One region of the Streptomyces sp. TRD_SC_5 genome, then DNA from elsewhere that is predicted to be linked to it. Evidence: riboswitches for the same ligand, from Rfam matches in the RefSeq annotation. Region 1 holds a riboswitch; each other region holds the start of a gene.
What was found. A riboswitch is a leader RNA that binds a small molecule or an ion and turns the genes downstream of it on or off. The one in region 1 is predicted to bind cyclic di-AMP.
Positions count from the first base shown of each region.

Region 1 (5,214 bases):
GGCCGGCGTCGAGGTGCCCGACATCGAGCGCGCCGTCGACGAGGAGCTGGCCCGCTTCGCCGCCGAGGGCCCGACGCCCGAGGAGATGGAGCGCGCGCAGGCCCAGTTGGAGCGCGAGTGGCTCGACCGGCTCGGTACGGTCGCGGGCCGCGCCGACGAACTGTGCCGGTACGCCGTCCTGTTCGGCGACCCCCAGCTCGCGCTGACCGCCGTCGGGCGCGTCCTGGAGATCACGGCGGAGGAGGTCCAGGCGGCCGCCAAGGCCCGCCTGCGCCCGGACAACCGCGCGGTCCTGGTGTACGAGCCGACCCACGCGGCCGGCGAAGCCGACGCCGACGACACCACCGCTGCCGCCGGTGAGACCGCGACGCAGGAAGGGACGGACAAGTGACCGACACCGCAGCCGTGAACATGAAGTTCCACCCGCAGCCGCAGGGCGGTACCCCCACGCCGTGGGCCTTCCCCGCCCCCGAGCGCGGCTCCCTGCCCAACGGCCTGACCGTACTGCGCTGCCACCGCCCCGGCCAGCAGGTGGTGGCCGTCGAGGTCTTCCTCGCCGCCCCCCTGGAGGCCGAGCCGGCCGGCCTCGACGGCGTGGCCACGATCATGGCGCGGGCCTTCTCCGAGGGCACCGACAAGCACTCCGCCGAGGAGTTCGCCGCCGAGCTGGAGCGCTGCGGCGCCACACTCGACGCGTACGCCGACCATCCGGGCGTCCGGGTCTCCCTGGAAGTCCCCGTCTCCCGGCTGCCCAAGGCGCTCGGCCTGCTCGCCGACGCGCTGCGCGCCCCCGCCTTCGCGGAGAGCGAGATCGAGCGCCTGGTGGCCAACCGGCTCGACGAGATCCCGCACGAGACGGCCAACCCGTCCCGCCGCGCGGCCAAGCAGCTCTCCAAGGAGCTCTTCCCGGCCACCTCGCGCATGTCGCGTCCGCGCCAGGGCACCGAGGAGACGGTGGGGCAGATCGACTCCGGCGCCGTGCGGGGCTTCTACGCGGCGCACGTGCGCCCCGCGACCGCCACCGCCGTGGTCGTCGGCGACCTCGAGGGAACGGACCTGGACGCGATCCTGGCCGACACCCTGGGCGCGTGGAAGGGCGACACCGCCGAACCCCGCCCCGTACCGCCGGTGACCGCCGACGACACGGGCCGTGTGGTCATCGTGGACCGTCCCGGCGCGGTCCAGACGCAGCTGCTCATCGGCCGGATCGGACCCGACCGGCACGACAGCGTCTGGCCGGCCCAGGTCCTCGGCACCTACTGCCTGGGCGGCACGCTCACCTCCCGCCTCGACCGCGTCCTGCGCGAGGAGAAGGGGTACACGTACGGCGTGCGCGCCTTCGGCCAGGTGCTGCGCTCCGCCGCCGACGGGTCGGGCGCGTCGATGCTGGCGATCAGCGGCTCGGTGGACACGGAGTCCACGGGCCCGGCGCTCGAAGACCTCTGGAAGGTGCTGCGCACCCTCGCGGCCGAGGGCCTCACGGACGCCGAGCGGGATGTCGCCGTACAGAACCTGGTGGGTGTCGCGCCGCTCAAGTACGAGACGGCCGCGGCCGTCGCCGGCACGCTCGCCGATCAGGTCGAGCAGCACCTGCCGGACGACTTCCAGGCCCGGATGTACGCCCGCCTCGCGGAGACGGGCACCGTGGAGGCCACCGCGGCGGCCGTCAGCGCCTTCCCCGAGGACCACCTGGTCACGGTGCTCGTCGGGGACGCGTCGCAGATCGAGGAGCCCGTGAGGGCGCTGGGCATCGGTGACGTGACGGTGGTCAGCGGCTGACCTGCCGGAGCCAGACGCACAACTCATCCCAAAGCGGTGGATAGAGGGGCCCCGGAAGCCGAAAGGCTGCCGGGGTCCTTCTCTTATGTCCGTTTTGTTGTGGAGGTTGCCTGTCTGGCCTGTGGGGTGCGTTACAAAACGCCCTGTCTGTTTGGTGATTAAAAGATGTCCCGTTTAGCGTCTGTCCGGCTGTCCGTCAGCAGTGAGCCGCATCCGCGGCACCGGACAGTCATCGCCGAGTCCCCGTCAGGCGCGAGCCTGGGGAGCCGGGGACCCAATCAGTCCCTGGGGTGAATCGGACGTCCTTCGTGCGCACGTGCGACAGGGGTCCGTAGGAGACCTTCCTGCTCCGAACCCGTCAGCTAACCCGGTAGGCGAGAAGGAAGGAAAGGATCAGCCACTCCATGGCGTTCACCCGTGCCACCGGGAAGCACCGTCGTCCCAGCCGTCTGACGCGCAAGAGCGCGAACATGGCGGGCGTCGCAGCCCTCGCGACCACCGGCGTCATCGGAGGCCTGGCCTCTCCGGCCCTCGCCGCCGAAACGGCCGTTGCCGCCGAGGACACCGGCCTCACCCAGGCCATCGTCATCGGCGACTCCCTCGCCGACCAGATCGCCGCCCAGGCCGAGGCGCAGCAGCACGCCGCCGACAAGGCGGAGGCCGAGCGCAAGGCCGAGGCGAAGCGCAAGGCGGAAGCGAAGCGCAAGGCGGAGGCCAAGGCCAAGGCGGAGGCCGAGGCGGAGGCCGAGGCGCGGGCCAGGAAGGAGCGCGAGGAGCGCGCGGCCAAGGAGCGCGCCGCCCGCGAGGCGGAGCGCAAGCGCCTCAACGGCTACACCCTTCCCGTCGCCGGCTCCGCCGTGACCACCGGCTACAAGACCGGCGGCAACCTCTGGTCCTCCGGCAGCCACTCCGGCGTCGACTTCCGCGCCGCGTCCGGCAGTTCCGTCGTCTCCGTCGGTGCGGGCACCGTCGTCGAGGCCGGCTGGGGCGGGGCGTACGGCAACAACATCGTCATCCGGATGAACGACGGCACGTACACGCAGTACGGCCACCTGTCGTCCCTCGGCGTCTCGGTCGGCCAGTCCGTCGCGTCGGGCCAGCAGATAGGCATCTCGGGCTCGACCGGCAACTCGACCGGGCCGCACCTGCACTTCGAGGCGCGCACGTCCCCCGAGTACGGCTCCGACATGGACCCGGTCGCGTACCTGCGCGCGCACGGCGTGAACGTCTGACGGACAGTCGTACGGAAGGCCCCGGTTTCCCCGCCGGGGCCTTCCGCATGTCCAAAAGCCGTCCATTGATTCCGGCCTCCCGTCGGAAATCGCGGAATGCTGCAATAGAGTCACCGAACAAGCGTCGGTCGACCGCGTTTCGCGGGGATTAAGGCGGAGGTCCGGTCATGCGCATTCCCGCGCAATCGGTATGCACAGCAATCCGTGACGACATCGTTTCCGGTGTCTTCGCGCGGGGCAGCAGGCTCACCGAAGAGCTGCTGGCACGCCGTTACGGTGTCTCGCGTGTCCCGGTGCGCGAGGCGCTGCGCACGCTGGAGTCCGAGGGATTCGTCACCACCCGCCGGCACGCGGGCGCCTGCGTGGCCGAGCCCACCGAGCAGGAGGCCGCCGACCTGCTGGAGGTACGGACGCTGCTCGAGCCGCTGAGCGCGGCCCGCGCCGCCCAGCGGCGCAACGAGGCCCATCTCAAGGTGCTGCGGGGCCTGGTGAGGCTCGGCCAGGAGCGGGCCCGCAGGGGCGAGGGTGAGGATCTGCGCTCGCTGGGCAGCTGGTTCCACGAGACGCTCGTGCAGGCCTCGGGCAGTCCTGGGCTCACCGCCCTGCTCATCCAGCTCCGGCACAAGATCGCCTGGATGTACGCCGTCGAGCACCCGGCCCGCCCCGCCGAGGCATGGGCCGAACACGGCGCGATCGTCGACGCCGTGGCGCGCGGCGATGCCGAACGGGCCCGCGCCCTGACGGCCCTGCACGCCGAACGCGCGGTGGCCGCGCACCGGTTGCGGCGCCCGGGTCCGGGTCCGGCGCGTGAGCGCGAGCGCGGGCAGGCACGCGTGAGGACTTCGCAACATGCCGTAAACACCGTGGGCGGCCGCCATTAACAGCGGCGCCGTATACAAAGAGGGTGAATTGGCGGGGGCTGATTTCCGCTGCCCGCATTTCGAGTCGTATGCCGTCGCGTAAAGCGAAAAAGAGCCGCGGCGCCCCGAATTCGGGGGCCACGGCTCCTTCGTGTGCGGTATGCGTCAGAATTCGCCCGTCCGAGTGGTCAGACGGTCTCGGGAAGCTCGTCCAGACCTTCGGAGACCAGCTTCGCCAGGCGGTCGAGAGCGGCGTCCGAGCCGTCGGCCTCGGAAGCGAGCACGAGCTCTTCGCCACCCTGCGCGCCCAGGCCGAGCACCGCGAGCATGGAGGCGGCGTTGACCGGCTTGCCGTCGGCCTTGGCGACCGTCACGGGAACACCCGAGGCGGTCGCGGCGCGAACGAAGATGGAGGCGGGCCGGGCGTGCAGGCCTTCGGCCCAGCCGACGGTGACACGGCGCTCAACCATGGTGTTGCCCTTCATGTTTTTGTCTAGACCAGCCTGACGGTTGTCTAGACCAGTCTCTCATGTCGCGCGGGGCGGCCGGCCCCCGGCTCTGTGCCGGCCCCGCGCCGCGGCCTCAGCCTGCCTTGCCCCGAGCGGGCCCGCGACCCGTAGGCTTTCGTCATGCAGCCCTCGCAGGAGCAGGCCTCGCCGGACCGCAGCGGGCACCACGCGTACCCGGCTCACTGGGAAGCCGATGTGGTCCTGCGCGACGGAGGTACGGCGCGGATCCGCCCCATCACCGCCGACGACGCGCAGCGCCTGGTCAGCTTCTACGAGCAGGTGTCGGACGAGTCGAAGTACTACCGCTTCTTCGCACCGTACCCCCGCCTTTCCGACAAGGACGTCCACCGCTTCACCCACCACGACTACGTGGACCGGGTGGGCTTGGCGGCGACGGTGAGCGGCGAGTTCATCGCCACCGTCCGGTTCGACCGCATCAACGCGCAGGGGCGCCCGTCCTCCGGCCCCGACGCCGACCTGGCCGAGGTCGCGTTCCTCGTCCAGGACGCCCATCAGGGCCGCGGCGTCGCCTCCGCTCTCCTCGAACACATCGGCGCGGTCGCGAGGGAGCGCGGGATCCGGCGCTTCGTGGCGGAGGTGCTGCCCGCCAACTCCAAGATGATCAAGGTCTTCACGGACGCGGGCTACACGCAGAAGCGCAGCTTCGAGGACGGCGTCGTCCACCTCGAATTCGACCTGGAGCCGACCGACCGCTCCGTCGCCGTGCAGCGCGCCCGCGAACACCGCGCGGAGTCCCGTTCGGTGCAGCGCCTGCTCGGCCCCGGCTCGGTCGCGATCGTCGGGACGGGGCGCGCGCCGGGCGGGGTGGGGCGT
Region 1 is NZ_JBWZZS010000001.1:5,609,460-5,614,673, forward strand. Features, by position in the region: gene AC1P0E_RS25760 (M16 family metallopeptidase) at 1-391, shown strand, start outside; gene AC1P0E_RS25765 (M16 family metallopeptidase) at 412-1,779, shown strand; cyclic di-AMP (ydaO/yuaA leader) riboswitch at 2,003-2,171, shown strand; gene AC1P0E_RS25770 (M23 family metallopeptidase) at 2,184-3,011, shown strand; gene AC1P0E_RS25775 (GntR family transcriptional regulator) at 3,179-3,892, shown strand; gene AC1P0E_RS25780 (HPr family phosphocarrier protein) at 4,060-4,341, opposite strand; gene AC1P0E_RS25785 (bifunctional acetate--CoA ligase family protein/GNAT family N-acetyltransferase) at 4,501-5,214, shown strand, end outside.

Region 2 (5,214 bases), 5.1 Mb from region 1:
CGGGGTGCCCCAGGCGAGCGTGCTGCCGGTGTACGCCGGGATGGCCGGCGCATCGGCGTACGCGGTAGCCGCCGTACGGCTGTAATCGTTGGCCTCGTTGAAGTTGGACCAGTCGGACTTGCTCAGCCTCAGCCGGACGTCACCGGTGTCCTTCCCGGCCGCCAGCGAGCCACCCGAGAACGTCACCTCCAGGTAGGCGTCCGCACCCGCGACCGGAGTGGTCAGCGCAACGACGCGCAGCTTCACCTGCGAGCAGCCCACCGCCGCGTAGTCGCAGAACGCGCTCACCGTGGGCGACCCGCCGTCACGGGTGAAGTAGTAACGCGCCGAGACCTTGCTCAGATCGAGCGCGGCGGAACCGGTGTTGACCACCTGAAGATCGGGGCGGATGGAGTTGTCCGTGGCGGAGGCGTCATTGTTCTTGTACCGGACCTTCAGCGCACCGGACGGATCGCCGCCACCGCCTGCGGCCCCGGTCGTCACGCTCAACACCGCGGAGGCCGCCGACACGTTGCCCGCCGCGTCACGTGCCCGCACCGTGTAGGTGTACGCCGTGGACGGCGACAGGCCCGTGTCCGTGAAGGACGTACCGGCCACCGGCGCCGTGTTCACCTTCGCCGTGCCCCGGTAGACGTCGTACCCCGTCACCCCGACGTTGTCCGTCGACGCGCTCCACGCCAGCGACACACTGTTCGCCGTCTTCGCCGTGCTGCTCAGGGCCGTGGGCGCGGTCGGCGCCTGGGTGTCCGTCGGGTCCGGGTCGCCGCCGCCGTCGGTGGGGACGGCCGGGTAGGCGTTCCTCACCAGCATCTCGAACTGGTTGTGGAACCAGTGACCGGCCAGTGGCGCGTCCGGCAGCGCGCCGGTCTTGCCGTTGCCGGCGTTGGGCGCGGTGTACGACGGGTTGCACATCGGGTCCGGGCGCTTGCCCTCGTCGTTCGGGATGTCCTCGCTCGCGCCGTCCGATTCGCCGGGCGGCTTGACCCACAGGAACGCGTCCAGATGCGAATCCGGGTAGCCGGCGGGGGCGGCCTGCGGCGGCTGCCCCATACCGGCGCCGCTGTGGTTGCACCACAGCCCGCGGTGGGCCCGCCGGTCCGCCTTGGACTCGCTCACGTACGTGTCGAGGGTGGTGCTGGTGCTTTCGGCGGTCGGCCGCCCGCTGCCGCCCCAGCCGTTGCGGGAGGTGTCGACGACCATGCCGGTGGACGCGGGCCAGCCCTGGGCGACCAGCGCCCGGTGGACGGACTTGGTGAAGTCCGACTCGTCGAAGTTCGGGTTCCACTCGTAGAACTTGCCCGACTTGACCATGTTCCCGCCGATGGTCTTGTCGGGGTCGGTGAGGAACGGCTCGGCCAGCGGCGTGTAGTTGGAGACGTTGGTGATCAGGCCGTCGACGCTGCTCAGACCCGCGGCGGTGCCCTTCGCGACGTCCGTGTACAGCTGCGTGGTCTGCGTCAGGTTGGTGTCCCAGCCCAGCCAGCCGGAGTGGGCGAAGTCCAGGTACGTGTAGACGTTCGGGATGGCGTGCAGCTTGTCCAGGGCGTACTGGATGCCCTTGACCTGGATGCCGCTGCTCTTCGCCTGCGCGCACTCGGGGTCCGCCAGGTTGGTGACCAGGTTCGGCAGGCCGTCCGGTTCGATCACCGTGGTGATGCGGATGTCCTGGTACTTCGGGTTGGCGAAGACGCTGGTGATGGCGTCGATGTACTCGGCCTTGTAGCGGTCCAGGCCCGCCTGCGTGAGGGGCAGTTCACCGTTGGAGGCGAGGGCGGCGCAGTCCCGGCCCGGCAGGTCGTACACCACGAACGTGGCGGTCAGCGGCTGTCCGGGCTTCTTCTGGGCCAGCGCCAGGTCGAGGTGGTCGGCCAGACTCTTGCGGCCCCCGTTGGCGCTGCCGCCGTGTATCGCGGCGATGCGGTCCAGCCAGACGGCGGTGGGGTAGCCCTTGACCTTCTCCATCTTCGCCTTGACCGTGGCGTCGGCGGTCTTGGCGATGGACCCGTCGATCAGTGTCGCGTAGTCGGGGTTGACGTAGGACGAGGCACCCGCGAACGGATTGTCGACGTGCGCCTCGGCCGCCTCGGCCGCGACCGCCGACGTGGTGCCGAGCAGTCCGGCCGCGGAGAGCAGCAGGCCAGTGGCGGTGCCGGCGGCGACAGCCGCTAACGCTCTTCGGCTTTTTCTGTGATGGCTCACGTGCGGATCTCCCTGTCAGAAGACTGCCGAGGCGAATGGGAGCGCTCCCAAACGTGCTGCGGCATCAATCAAGCAGCGGCCCGCACGCCTGTCAATGAACATGACAAGCTCCGTTCCGATTGACCGACTGCCTCCAGCCGGATTCGGGCACTGGGCTTTGGGGAACCCAGATGTGACCAAATCGGATCAACAAGGAGGCCGCGATGAACGAAGAGAGTCGCGAGGTGGAAAACCCCGTCACGAAGCATCCGCAGCCCGAGCTCCCGGACCAGGAACAGGCTCACCCCGGCTGGACGGGCCCGATGGATCCGCCGCCCGATCACGGCGAGGACTCCTACCGGGGCAACGGGCTGCTGAAGGGCCTCGCCGCAGTGGTGACCGGCGGAGATTCGGGGATCGGCCGGGCGGTGTGTCTGGCCTTCGCACGCGAGGGTGCCGATGTGCTGCTCACCCACCTTCCGGAGGAAGAGAAGGAAGCTGCCGACACCTCACGACTCGTCGAGGAAGCAGGCCGCAGGGCGGTCACCATGAGCTGTGACATCCGGGACGAGGAGCAGTGCCGAGCACTCATTGAGCGCGCCGTCGCGGAATTCGGCCACATCAACATCCTGGTGAACAACGCCGCATATCAAATGTCCCAGCCCGACGGCATCGGCGCTATCACGACCGAGCAATTCGATCGCGTAATGAAGACCAATCTCTACGGCATGTTCTGGCTGTCGAAGATGGCACTCCCCCACATCCCCGAGGGGGGCTGCATTATCAACTCGTCCTCCGTTCAGGCGTACAAGCCCAGCCCGCATCTGCTCGACTACGCCATGACGAAGTCGGCCATTGTCGCCTTCACTCAGGGGCTGGCCCAAATGGTGGCGTCCAGCGGAATCCGCGTCAACGCCGTCGCTCCGGGGCCGGTGTGGACGCCGCTGATTCCGGCGACCATGCCGGACACCACGGAGTTCGGAAAGCAGGCACCGCTGGGGCGGCCCGCACAGCCGGCCGAAATGGCTCCGGCATACGTGTTCCTCGCTTCCCCGCAGGCGAGCTACATCACGGCCGAGATCGTCAACGCCACTGGTGGCACGCCGCTGCCGTAAAACGCCGCTGCGGTAAGACGGCCGACGACGGACGTGCGCGCCCCTTGCCCCTCGGGGCAGGGGGCAACTTCCTTACGTCCACAGGCGATTGGCGAAATGGGCGATCAAGTCCGCTTTCCGTGCGCGTTTAGCCCATGAATTGACCAATGTGGGCGGTTTGCCCGAAAGGTCGCCCTGCCCTGTCGCCCGTGATACGAGTCACGTCCGAGACCGAATGCGGCCAGTTCCGTCGGCGTCAGTTTGCTTCCGCAGAAAGCAAGTTGAGTCTGGCGCCCACGGACAGTGACAGAAGTTTCCGCGCCCTGATACGCCGAGCGATTGCGCCGCGGAATCCAGGGCTTGTTCTCGCCGTCGCTCTCGCCTACCGTCACGGTCAATCCGGGTGGACCGCCGAATCCTGCCGCCGTCCGGAATCCGCACCCACTCACACTCACGTACGGCAGGAGCGGGGGACCCAGGTAAGCCGCCGATCCGGAATGCGTCCGGAACGGCTTGGGGTGAAGTCGCACGGACCGTGCGACCGGGCATCTCCAGCCCGAACCCGACAGCTCACCTCGCAGGCGACGGAGAGGAATTCGTCATGCCCTCGATGGGTAAGCACCGCCGTCCCAAGGCCAGATCTCTCACCCGTGGCCTCATCGCCGCCGGCACCGGTGGCGCCGCACTGGCAATGCCGCTGATCGGCGCGACCACCGCCGGCGCGGCGCAGCCCGCCGCCGTGGAGAAGTCCGTGGCCGCCGCCCCGGCCGCCGCGAAGAAGGCCGCACCCACGACCCACACGGTCGTCGCGGGTGACTCCCTTTCCAAGATCGCGAAAGCGCACTCCGTGAGCGGCAGCTGGAAGAAGCTGTACGAGGACAACCGGCAGGTCATCGGTGACGACCCGGCGCTGATTCACCCCGGCCTCAAGCTGACGATCGGCGCGAAGGCCAAGGCCAAGGCCGATACCAAGGCCGAGACGCCCGCGAAGGCCAAGCCGTCGTCCGACCGGGCCGACCGCTCCGAGACCCGCGCCGCCGTCGCCAAGACCACGACGTACACCAACGACCTGGACGGCTGGATCAAGGAGTCGCTGGCCGTCATGGCCGAGCGCGGCATCCCCGGCACCTACGAGGGCATCCACCGCAACATCATGCGCGAGTCGTCGGGCAACCCGATGGCCATCAACAACTGGGACATCAACGCGCAGAACGGCACGCCGTCCAAGGGCCTCCTCCAGGTCATCGCGCCGACCTTCCAGGCCTACCACGTGCCCGGTACGTCGATGGACAGCTACGACCCGGTCGCCAACATCACCGCCGCGTGCAACTACGCCGCCGACCGGTACGGCTCGATCGACAATGTGAACGGCCCGTACTAGAGCGGCCGCAGGGAAGTTACGGCCTGCCTGCTCCAGCAGGGCCCCGGAGGGTGCCTCGCTGGAGCAGGCAGGCCGTTCGCGTACCCGCGGCCGCGTCCATGTGGCGGGAAGCAGCGGCCGGCGGGCGCACACTGGGGGCATGAGCAACTATCAGGGCCCTGCGGTCCTCATCACCAGTGATGCCGAGATCGATGTCGTGGCCACGTTGAGCGGAGGCAGCTCCGGGCTCGAGTGGGGCGGCAGCGCCCAGACCGACAATGTGCCGGAAGAGTTCTACGCGGCGATGGACAGCGGACATGTCACGCTGCGGCTGGCCGACGGCCGGGAGGCCGACGTGGTGGCGAAGCGCACCGCCATCGGCAGCGGACGGCTGAAGATTTCCGGGGTCGGCTCGATCCCGTTCTAGGACCGCACGGTCGCCCGCAATAAGACATGTAATGCTAAAAATAGGGCATGAGCGGACATCTCGCACGACCCAGGGGTGTCGGCTCACCGCGCTCGTCTCGGCGAGGAGGGCTGTCCCGGCTGGAGGTGCGCAGCGCCGCCGGTCAGGTGCTCTTC
Region 2 is NZ_JBWZZS010000001.1:466,496-471,709, forward strand. Features, by position in the region: gene AC1P0E_RS02200 (glycoside hydrolase family 6 protein) at 1-2,199, opposite strand, end outside; gene AC1P0E_RS02205 (SDR family oxidoreductase) at 2,403-3,293, shown strand; cyclic di-AMP (ydaO/yuaA leader) riboswitch at 3,705-3,869, shown strand; gene AC1P0E_RS02210 (transglycosylase SLT domain-containing protein) at 3,874-4,653, shown strand; gene AC1P0E_RS02215 (DUF4873 domain-containing protein) at 4,793-5,059, shown strand; gene AC1P0E_RS02220 (SpoIIE family protein phosphatase) at 5,107-5,214, shown strand, end outside.
Region 2: another riboswitch for cyclic di-AMP. It lies ahead of AC1P0E_RS02210 (transglycosylase SLT domain-containing protein); the one in region 1 lies ahead of AC1P0E_RS25770 (M23 family metallopeptidase).

Region 3 (5,214 bases), 1.7 Mb from region 1:
GGCCGACCGGCTGAAGCGCAAAGGCGAGGACGGTTGCTCGGTGCGGTTCGTCCTCGGCGATCCGGAGTCGGACGTCACCCGCCGGCGCGAAGAGGTCGAGGCGGTGCCGCTCACCGTGAGCACCCGCATCCGCATCACCCTGGACGCGCTCGACAAGCTGCGCCAGGCTCCGGGCATCGAAGCGAAGTACAGCGACGATCACATTGCCCTCTCCGTATTCGCGTTCGATGATCAGATGCTGGTCACGCCGCACATCTCCAACCTGCTGGGGCACGAGTCGCCGATGCTGCACCTGCGGCGCCTGGGCGATGACGGCCTGTACGACCGGTTCGCCGCCCACGTGGCCGCCCTCTGGGAGAACGGCCGCCCTGTCTGGTCCTGAACGCAGGAAGGCGCCCTTTCGAGTCCCACACGGCCGACCAACTCGGCCCCGGGTCAGAGAGCGTCTGATCCGGGGCTGAAGCTCGTTCGGGGCAGGGTGCCCCGGTTCGACGTGCGCGTACGCCGGGGTGTGGCAAGACTGGGGCCATGACTGAAAAGGCGCTTCTTGAGGGCGGGCCGGACGATCTGTCGGAGCGGGTTGTTCCGATCACGCCTCCCGGGCGGGAGCTGAAGATCCCGCACCGTGGCGGGTACGAGCACTTCAAGATCACGTCGAGGCATCAGGACACTGATCAGGGGCGGCTGACTGTCTTCGAGTGGTGGGAGCGGACGGAGATCGCCGAGTGACGCCGTGAGTGGTCGGGGGTGGTCCCCTGATGGCGTACAGTTGGGTTTAACGACGCGGGGTGGAGCAGCTCGGTAGCTCGCTGGGCTCATAACCCAGAGGTCGCAGGTTCAAATCCTGTCCCCGCTACTGAAGAAGAAAACGAAGGCCCGGATCTCGGAAGAGATCCGGGCCTTCGTCATGTGTGCACGCGTATTCGCCGTCCCCCGTTCGGCCGACCCCCGATGGCCGCCCGGCGCGGCTACGGCCAGCCTGGGCTGGGCGCGGTACCGTCCGCAGCCGGGTGCGCGGCGAAGCGGGAGACCCAGGTGGGGAAGCAAGACGGAGCGGGCGGCGGACGCGATGCGGGTAAGGCCTCGCGGTTCGTACGGGCGCTGCCCGCGCTGCTGATCGCCGGCGGCTGCGTGTTCGACGTCACCACACCGCCGCACTTCACCGCGTCGCCGCTCTTCGCCGCCGCCCCGCTGATCGCCGCGCCGCTCTTCTCCCTCCTCAACACCCTGGTGACCGGCGGCATCGCGATCGCCGCTGTCATCGGGCTGCATCTCTACAACCGCACGTCGACGCACGTCGAGTCCGTGACCGAGCTGATCACCATCGTCACCGTCGCCGTCCTCGCGCTCGTCATCAACCGCGTCGTACGCCGCAGCGGCCGGCAGCTTGCTTCCGCCCGCACCATCGCCGAGGCGGCCCAGCGCGCCGTGATCCCCGTGCCCGCCGACCGGATCGCCGGGCTGCACATCGCCGCGCGGTACGAGGCCGCTCAGGCGGACGCCTTCATCGGCGGGGACCTCTTCGCCGTACAGGACACGCCGTCCGGGGTGCGGCTGGTGGTCGGCGACGTACGCGGGAAGGGGCTCGACGCGGTGGAGGCGGTGGCCGTCGTCGTCGGGGCGTTCCGGGAGGCCGCCGAGCAGGAGCGCACGCTCGAGGGTGTCGCACAGCGGCTGGAGCGGGCGCTCAAGCGGGAGGGCGCGCGGCGTGACGGGCTGGATGCCTTCGAGGGCTTCACGACGGCCGTACTGGGCGAGATCCCGCGCGGTGAGGGCATCGTGAGGCTGGTCAACCGCGGGCATCCGGAGCCGCTGCTGCTGTACGCCGACGGGGATGTCGCGGAGATCGTGCCGGCCGTGGCCGCGCTGCCCCTGGGGATGGGTGAGCTGGCGGCCTGGCCGGACCGGGCGCAGGACTACGCGTTCCCGCCGGGCGCCACGCTGCTGCTCTACACGGACGGTCTGTCCGAGGCCAGGAATGCCGCGGGTGTCTTCTACGATCCGGCCGCGCGGCTGCGCGGGCGGATCTTCCCGGGGCCCGAGGCGCTGCTGGACGCGCTCACCGACGACGTACGGCTGCACACGGCCGGAGCCGCCACGGACGACATGGCCCTGCTGGCGGTCGGGCGGCCCGCCGAGGGCCAGCAGGACCGCCGCAGGACCGTGGGTCTCGTCAGGCGGCTGGACCTGCCTGACGGCCGAACCAGTGCAGGCTCTGGCCGTGCGGGGCCGTGAAGGCGACCGCGCGCTCGTCGAGGGCGAGGGTGAGCAGGTGCTCGTCGTCGGGGGCCGGGGCGTCGAGCCAGGGCAGCACGGTGTGGTGCTCGTTGGAGATCCAGTGGCCGGGCAAGTCACGTACGAGCGCGGCGAACTCCTCGCGGCGGGCGAGCGGCAGGTACATCAGTACGGCGGTGTGGAAGACGACCAGGGTCGCGTCCGCCGGGGCCTCGGCCGCCAGCGCCGGGAGTTCGTCGACGAGGTCGCCGCGGACGATGCGGTGGCTGGGCGCCGTACGTACGGCCTCGATGGCGGCGAGCTGCTGACGCGGGCGCTCCGCGCGGCCGGGCCAGATCAGTGACTGGAGCCAGCGGACGTCGTCCTCGTCGGTGGGGTCGAGGGGGTTGAGGTCGATGCCGGCGCGCCACGCGATGTCCGGGAGCGCGGTGGGCAGGGGCGTGGGACCGTCCGTACGGCAGTCGAAGGTGACGGGCGAGGTGCCGAGGACGGGGCCGTCGTCGTAGCGGTAGGCGTAGCGGTCGGGGTGGAGGCACAGGCCCGCGGAGGCGCCGACCTCGATGAGGGCGAGCGGCTGGGGGAGCGTGGCGAGGAGGGGCAGTAGGGTGGCGCAGCGCGCGGGCTCGTTGGTCTGGGTGAAGCGGGCCAGCATGACGGTGCGTACGTCGTCCCAGTGGGCCAGGGTCCAGTCGCGGAAGGGCGCCCACTGCTCGTAGGGGCCGCCCAGGTGGCGGACGGCGGCGAGGAGGAGATTGGGCTGCTGCTTGTTGCCGGGGGGCAGGGCGGCGATGAGGGCGCAGAGGTCCTGGTCCTCGCTGATGCGGGCGGTGAGTTCGGCGTAGGCGGGGGAGGTGCCGCGCGCCTGCTGCTCGGAGAACTCGCGGTAGCGATCGGCCACCGATTGCGTGCTGTTGACAACCATGGGGCTGAAGTTAGCCCTGCGACCGGGGCGGCGACGCTGGGTAATCGCGGGACACCCCTGCGCATAACAATTGACGAACCGTCATGGTGCGGATGTTTTCTGAGGGGTGGTCAACTCGTCCGACTGTGGCCGCTTGTGTCCTGATTAGTCCAGGCCAAGGTCCTTAACGATCAGTTGGAACGGCTTGGAAACCGGAGCCCGTGTCTATTAACGTTCGATAACGCAGCGCGGTCGTCCCAGTCGTCGCAAGAGACGGCACCGTGCGCACGCGCCGAATTCCGCAAGGGAACCGGGGAACCACGTTCCTTGGGGTGAATCGGGCCGCTTCGTACCCACGGAGAGGCCCGTAGGAGACCTTCCTGCTCCGAACCCGTCAGCTAACCCGGTAGGCGAGAAGGAAGGAAAGGAGCACGCCTCCGTGGCGTCCAACAGGCCTGCCCCCGAAGCCACCCTGCCCCCTTACGGGGCACCCAGCGACACCGGGAATCCCGTCGGCGGGGAGGGGACCTGGGAGGAGTGGAATCCGACTGAGGAATCCGTCCGGCCCGTACGCGGTCGTCACCGCGTCGCAAAGCAGCGCGGCGGTCTCGGCCGCAGCTCCACCGTTCTGGGCGTCGGCGTCATCGCCGCGGTCGGCGCGGGCGGCATCGCCACCGCGCAGGACAAGCCGGCCATCTCGATCTCCCTTCCCGACGCGATAGCGGACTCACTTCCCGACGCCAAGTCACTACCCGGTGTCGGCTCTTTGATGTCCGACGACGCGGAATCCGGTTCCGGTTCCGGCGAAGCGATCATGGCCGCCGCCCCGCTCACCACCGCGGGCATCACCACCGCCGACGCGCAGCAGGGCACCACCGACGCGGGCGAGGCCCTGCGCGCCCGCATCCTCCAGCAGGCCGAGCAGCAGCAGGCCGCCGCCGACGCCGAGGTGAAGCTGGCCGCCGAGAAGGAGGCGGCCGAGCAGGCCGCCGCCGACGCGAAGAAGCAGCAGAGCGCGGCTGAGGCGAAGGTCGCCGAGGAGAAGCGCGAAGCCGAGGAGAAGAGGCGCCAGGCGGCGGAAGAGGCCAAGCGCAAGGCCGAGGAGGAGCGGCTCGCCAAGCTGGCCGCCAGCTTCTCGCTGCCCACCTCTTCGTACACGCTCACCTCCACCTACGGGCAGTCCGGCTCGATGTGGTCCTCCGGCCAGCACACCGGTCTCGACTTCGCCGCACCGACGGGCACGCCGGTCAAGGCCGTGCACGGCGGCACGATCAAGTCCGCGGGCTGGTCGGGTTCGTACGGCTACCGCATCGTCCTGGAGCTCGCGGACGGTACTGAGGTCTGGTACTGCCACCTCTCCTCGATGACCGTCACGTCCGGCGAAGTCGGTACGGGCGACGTCATCGGCAACGTGGGCGCCACCGGCAACGTGACCGGGCCGCACCTGCACCTCGAAGTGCACACGCCCGACGGTGCCGGGGTCGACCCCGCGGCGTGGCTGCGCGGTAAGGGCCTCTCCGTCTGACGACCTGACGATTTCTCCCACAGTCCCCGGCAGTCTTGGCGCACGCCCCCCGCGCCCAGGGCTGCCGGTCTGTGTATGCGTCGTACGGCGGCTATTGCTGCCGGTACGGGTTGTACGCGGCGTAGTCCTGGTGCGGGGGAGGCCCGTACCCGTACGACTGCCAAGGCGGTTGCGGCGGCCACGGCGACGGGGGCCGCACCCGGCCCGTGGCCCGTGCCGCGTACTCCAGGGCCGGCCCGGCCACCTCCCTGCGCTGCCACAGGTGGTGCAGCAGCTCCTGCTCGCGGGCCGCGAAGTCCGGGCCGAGTGCGCCGCGGTGGGCGCGGTGGCGCAGGAAGGCCAGGGACGTGGCGAAGGCTTCGTACTCGGCGACGGCCAAGGCCGCCGCCCGGCCGCCACCGGCACGAGCCGCCGCGCCCCGGGCCAGCGAGCGGGCCCGCATCGAGGAGAGCGCGAGCGGCTCGTCGGGCCGCAGCCAGCCGGCGGCGGCATAGGCGGGCAGTTCGGCGGCTATCGTGCGCAGCTCGCGCTGGCGCGTCCAGACCACCAGCCA
Region 3 is NZ_JBWZZS010000001.1:3,881,609-3,886,822, forward strand. Features, by position in the region: gene AC1P0E_RS18100 (hypothetical protein) at 1-382, shown strand, start outside; gene AC1P0E_RS18105 (DUF5988 family protein) at 529-729, shown strand; tRNA gene AC1P0E_RS18110 (tRNA-Met) at 783-856, shown strand; gene AC1P0E_RS18115 (PP2C family protein-serine/threonine phosphatase) at 1,036-2,235, shown strand; gene AC1P0E_RS18120 (DUF2332 domain-containing protein) at 2,174-3,157, opposite strand; cyclic di-AMP (ydaO/yuaA leader) riboswitch at 3,417-3,564, shown strand; gene AC1P0E_RS18125 (M23 family metallopeptidase) at 3,576-4,661, shown strand; gene AC1P0E_RS18130 (PrsW family intramembrane metalloprotease) at 4,753-5,214, opposite strand, start outside.
Region 3: another riboswitch for cyclic di-AMP. It lies ahead of AC1P0E_RS18125 (M23 family metallopeptidase); the one in region 1 lies ahead of AC1P0E_RS25770 (M23 family metallopeptidase).

Region 4 (5,214 bases), 2.8 Mb from region 1:
GCCTTGTGTACGTCAAGCGCGATGAGGAGAAGGTCGAGAAGGCGCTCTTCGGGGCGGTCGGCGGACTGACCGTCGCCAATATCTTCATCGCGGTGCTCTGGTCCTGAGCCCGGCCGTTCCCGGCTCTCTCGGCGTTCCCCGGCGTTCTCGCCGCTCCCGCCGCTCCCGTATTTCCGGCTGGGCCCGTCGCGCCGCCGACCGTTCGATCGCGTCGGCGGGCCGTTCGCAGGCCGTCGCGGCTGCGGAGTGCAGTGTCGGTGAGGAGACGGTCGGGAGCGGTGGTCAGTTCCCCGTCGGGGGACGACAGTCACCCGAGTGGTTGGCCCCGCCCTCGACAGCAGCCGCTGAAGGCGGGATCGGCTTCTCATCGTCCTGTCCAACCGAAGGACAGGACGATGAGAGAAAAGGCCAACTCAAATGCGGCCCTGCAGCAGGCTGTACGTCCCCGGGTTATGCCGGGCGGACGCTGCCGTAGATCGGCATGTAGTAGATCGATTCCTCGCGGACGTACGCGCCGGGCTTCGGGGCGTGGATCATCTTGCCGCCGCCGATGTAGACGCCGACGTGGCTGATGTCGTCGTAGAAGAAGACGAGGTCGCCCGGCTTGAGGTTGTCGGTCGTGACGCGGGTGCCGACGTTCACCTGGTCCCAGGTGGTACGGGGGAGATCGACGCCGGCGGCCTTCCACGCGCCCTGGGTCAGACCGGAGCAGTCGTACGAGCTGGGGCCTGCCGCGCCCCAGACGTACGGCTTGCCGATCTGGGCGCGGGCGAAGGCCAGCACCTTCTCGGCCTTGGCGGCGTACGCGTCACTGGCGCCCGTGCCCGTGCCCGTACCGGGGGACGTGCCCGTGCCGGGGGGCGTTCCGGCGCCAGTGTCTGTGCCTGATCCCGTACCTGTGCCCGTGTCGCTCTCGTCCTGCTGCGCCTTCTCCTGCCCGCGCTCGCGCTCGCGCTTCGCCTCGGCTTCCGCCTCCGCCTTGGCCTCCGCCTTGGCCTTCGCCTCGGCCTTGCGGCGCGCCTCCGCCTCCCGCTTCTTCTCCAGTTCCGCCAGCCGCGCCTTCTCCTGCGCGGTCAGCCGCGACAGCAGCTCACGCGCCTCCGCGAGCTTCTTCTGCACGTCCTGCTTCGAGGACTTGAGGGAGGCCTGCGACTCGGTGAGGCTCTCCAGGCTCCGTGTCGCCTCGGCGCGCTTCTTCGACGCCGCCGCCTGCTGCCTCTCGAAGTCGGTGACGTCCGTCTTCTGGCGTTCCGTCATCCGGTCCATCAGCCGGTTCTGGTCGAAGTACGCCTGCGGGCTGTCCGCGAGGAGCAGCGCGGCGGTCGGGGTCACCGACCCCGACCGGTACTGCGCGGCCGCGTAATTGCCGAGCTTGCGCCGCGCCTCGTTCAGCTTCTCGGTGCGCTGGGCCACGGCGTCGAGCAGGCCGTCCACGGACTTCCGCTGCTGCTCGGTGGCTTCCTTGGCCAGGTTGTACTTCTGCGTGGCCGTGCCGGCCTGCCGGTAGAGGTCGTCGACCTTCTTCTGTACCTCTTCGACGGTCGGCTTGGGAGCCGTCGGCGCGGCGGGCGCCGCGCCCGCTGTCTGGGCGAGCAGGCCGACGGAGGCGAGGGCGGCTGTCGTGATACCCAGTGCGGGTGCGGTGGTGCGTACACGGGTAACCCGGGTACGCGGCTTGCGATGCGACGCCAAGGCCGGCATCTCCTTCCGTGGACCGCCTACCGGGTTAGCTGTCGGGTTCGGGCGGAGAAACGGAAGGTGCCCTACGGTCCGTGGGAATGCGGACCGATTCACCCCAGGTGGTGCGTGTGGGTCCCCGGTTCCGGACTGCCGTGCGGGCAGGCCGAATTCGGCGTGGGCTGCCCGCTCCGGCGCTGTTCGCCGGCTGGGGTACGAGCCGCCCGACTCGGCACGCTAGCCAAGAGTTGTGACCGCTGGGAAGCCCGATGTTCGATATGCCCGATACGTTTTCGTGACCTGGCCGAGTTCGTTCCGTTGCGCGGTACGCGGGCGCGGTGGTGAGGGTCGCAGTGGGTGCGCAAGGTCACACTCGTCGGGCTGCGAGTGCACTGACGTGCACCGGCGTGCGGGGCGCTGGCGGGGCGCGTGCGGGGCGCCGGCGGGGCGCGGGGATTCCTCCGTGCCGATCTCGGCGGGCCGGGAGAATCCGGGGCGGGCTGTCGGTGGTCCCGCCTAAGCTTGGTAGACGATGAGCAGCCTCTTTGACGACAGCTTCCTGGCCGACCTCCAGCACTCGGAGTACGCAAAGGACACAGCCCCGCCGCCCCCCGAGGACCACGCCCCGGAGGAGGTCCCGCACGACCTCTTCGGGGGAGCCTTCGACGTACCCCCGCCGGCCAGGGACTCGCACTACCGGGACGGTGCGCCGCGCCCCGTCGTGGACGCCGCCGCGCTGCTCGACGGGCTGAACGAAGAGCAGCGCGCCGCCGTCGTGCACGCCGGGTCGCCGCTGCTCATCGTGGCCGGCGCGGGCTCGGGCAAGACCCGCGTCCTGACCCACCGGATCGCGTATCTGCTGGCCAAGCGGGGTGTGCACCCCGGCCAGATCCTCGCGATCACCTTCACCAACAAGGCCGCGGGCGAGATGAAGGAGCGCGTGGAGCAGCTCGTCGGCCCGCGCGCCGGCCACATGTGGGTCTCCACCTTCCACAGCGCCTGCGTGCGCATCCTGCGCCGCGAGTCGAAGAAGCTCGGCTTCACGTCCTCGTTCTCGATCTACGACGCCGCCGACTCGAAGCGTCTGATGGCGCTCGTCTGCCGCGATCTGGACCTCGATCCGAAGCGCTTCCCGCCGAAGGCCTTCAGCGCCAAGGTCTCGAACCTGAAGAACGAGCTGATAGACGAAGAGACCTTCGCCGGCCAGGCCGCCGACGGCTTCGACAAGACGCTGGCGCAGGCGTACGCGATGTACCAGGCGCGGCTGCGCGAGGCCAACGCCCTGGACTTCGACGACATCATCATGACCACGGTGCACCTGCTCCAGGCGTTCCCGGACGTCGCCGAGCACTACCGGATGCGCTTCCGTCACGTCATGGTCGACGAGTACCAGGACACCAACCACGCTCAGTACACGCTCGTACGCGAACTGGTGGGCCCGTCCGGTGCCGAGCACGCCCCGGCCGAGCTGTGCGTCGTGGGTGACGCCGACCAGTCGATCTACGCCTTCCGCGGTGCCACCATCCGCAACATCCTCCAGTTCGAGGAGGACTACCCCGACGCGAAGACGATCCTGCTGGAGCAGAACTACCGCTCGACGCAGACCATCCTCACCGCGGCCAACGCCGTCATCGAGCGCAATGAGAACCGTCGGCCGAAGAACCTGTGGACGGACGCCGGCGCCGGCTCGCTGATCACCGGCTACGTCGCGGACACCGAGCACGACGAGGCGCAGTTCGTCGCCGAGGAGATCGACCGGCTGACGGACGCGGGCGACGCGAAGGCCGGCGACGTCGCCATCTTCTACCGTACGAACGCCCAGTCCCGTGTCTTCGAAGAGATCTTCATCCGCGTCGGGCTGCCCTACAAGGTCGTCGGCGGCGTGCGCTTCTACGAGCGCAAGGAGGTCCGGGACGTGCTGGCGTACTTGCGCGTCCTGGCGAACCCCGAGGACACCGTTCCGCTGCGCCGCATCCTGAACGTACCGAAGAGGGGCATCGGCGACCGGGCCGAGGCGATGATCGACGCGCTGTCGCTGCGCGAGAAGATCAGCTTCCCGCAGGCGCTGCGGCGCGTGGACGAGGCGTACGGCATGGCGGCCCGCTCGGCGAACGCCGTGAAGCGCTTCAACACGCTGATGGAGGAGCTCCGTACGATCGTCGAGTCGGGCGCCGGGCCCGCGACCGTGCTTGAGGCCGTCTTCGAGCGGACCGGCTACCTCGCCGAGTTGCAGGCGTCGACCGACCCGCAGGACGAGACGCGCATCGAGAACCTTCAGGAGCTCGCCGCCGTCGCCCTGGAGTTCGAGCAGGAGCGGGAGGGCGACGAGCCCGGGACGCTGGCCGAATTCCTGGAGAAGGTCGCGCTCGTCGCCGACTCCGACCAGATTCCCGATGAGGACGAGGACGGGTCGGGCGTCATCACGCTGATGACCCTGCACACCGCGAAGGGGCTGGAGTTCCCTGTGGTGTTCCTGACGGGCATGGAGGACGGCGTCTTCCCGCACATGCGCGCGCTCGGCCAGACCAAGGAGCTCGAGGAGGAGCGGCGGCTCGCGTACGTCGGCATCACGCGCGCCCGCGAGCGGCTCTATCTGACGCGCGCGTCGATGCGCAGTGCGTGGGGGCAGCCGTCGTACAACCCGCCGTCGCGGTTCCTGGAGGAGATCCCGGACACGTACCTGACCTGGAAGCGCAAGGGCGCGCAGGCGCCGGCCGGGCCGGTGTCGGGTGTCGCTTCGTCGCTGTCGTCCTCGCTGGCCTCGCGCTCGCGAGGCGGGGGCGGCGGCGCTTCGGGATTCGCCACGCGGCGGACGTCGGACAAGCCGGTGGTCGCGCTGTCGGTCGGGGACCGGGTCACGCACGACCAGTTCGGGCTCGGCACCGTGATGACGGTGACGGGGACCGGATCGGACGCGCAGGCGACGATCGACTTCGGCGACGAGCGGCCGAAGAAGCTGCTGCTGCGGTACGCGCCGGTCGAGAAGCTGTAGCGGCTTCTTCGCCGGGCTGCTGCTGTACGTCGGCGGCTTTTTAGGTCAGCGGCTTTTTAGGTCAGCAGCTTTTACGTCCGCGGCTTTACGTCGGGCTGAGGCCGTGGCTGCGGAGCCACGGCAGGGGGTCGATCGCCGACCCGCCGCCGGGACGCACCTCGAAGTGGAGGTGCGGCCCTGTGGAGTTGCCCGAGTTGCCCGAGTACGCGATGACGTCGCCGGCCTGGACCGAGCCGGAGCGGATCTTGGTGCTGCTGAGGTGGCAGTACCAGGTCTCCGTACCGTCGGCGGCGGTCACTATCGCCATGTTTCCGTAGGCGCTGTTGTACTGCGTACGGACCGTGCCGTCGGTCGCGGCCATCACCGGGGTGCCGTACGAAACGGGGAAGTCGATGCCGGAGTGCACCGACATCCAGTTGACGCCGGCCTGGCCGTAGTACGCGCTGAGGCCGTGCTGCTGGACCGGCAGCGCGAACTTGGGGCGGGCGGCCTCCTTGCGGGCGGCCTCCTCTGCCCTGCGCTTCTTCTCGGCGGCCTGGCGGGCC
Region 4 is NZ_JBWZZS010000001.1:2,831,605-2,836,818, reverse strand. Features, by position in the region: gene AC1P0E_RS13005 (hypothetical protein) at 1-107, shown strand, start outside; gene AC1P0E_RS13000 (C40 family peptidase) at 451-1,692, opposite strand; cyclic di-AMP (ydaO/yuaA leader) riboswitch at 1,700-1,865, opposite strand; gene pcrA (DNA helicase PcrA) at 2,210-4,669, shown strand; gene AC1P0E_RS12990 (M23 family metallopeptidase) at 4,755-5,214, opposite strand, start outside.
Region 4: another riboswitch for cyclic di-AMP. It lies ahead of AC1P0E_RS13000 (C40 family peptidase); the one in region 1 lies ahead of AC1P0E_RS25770 (M23 family metallopeptidase).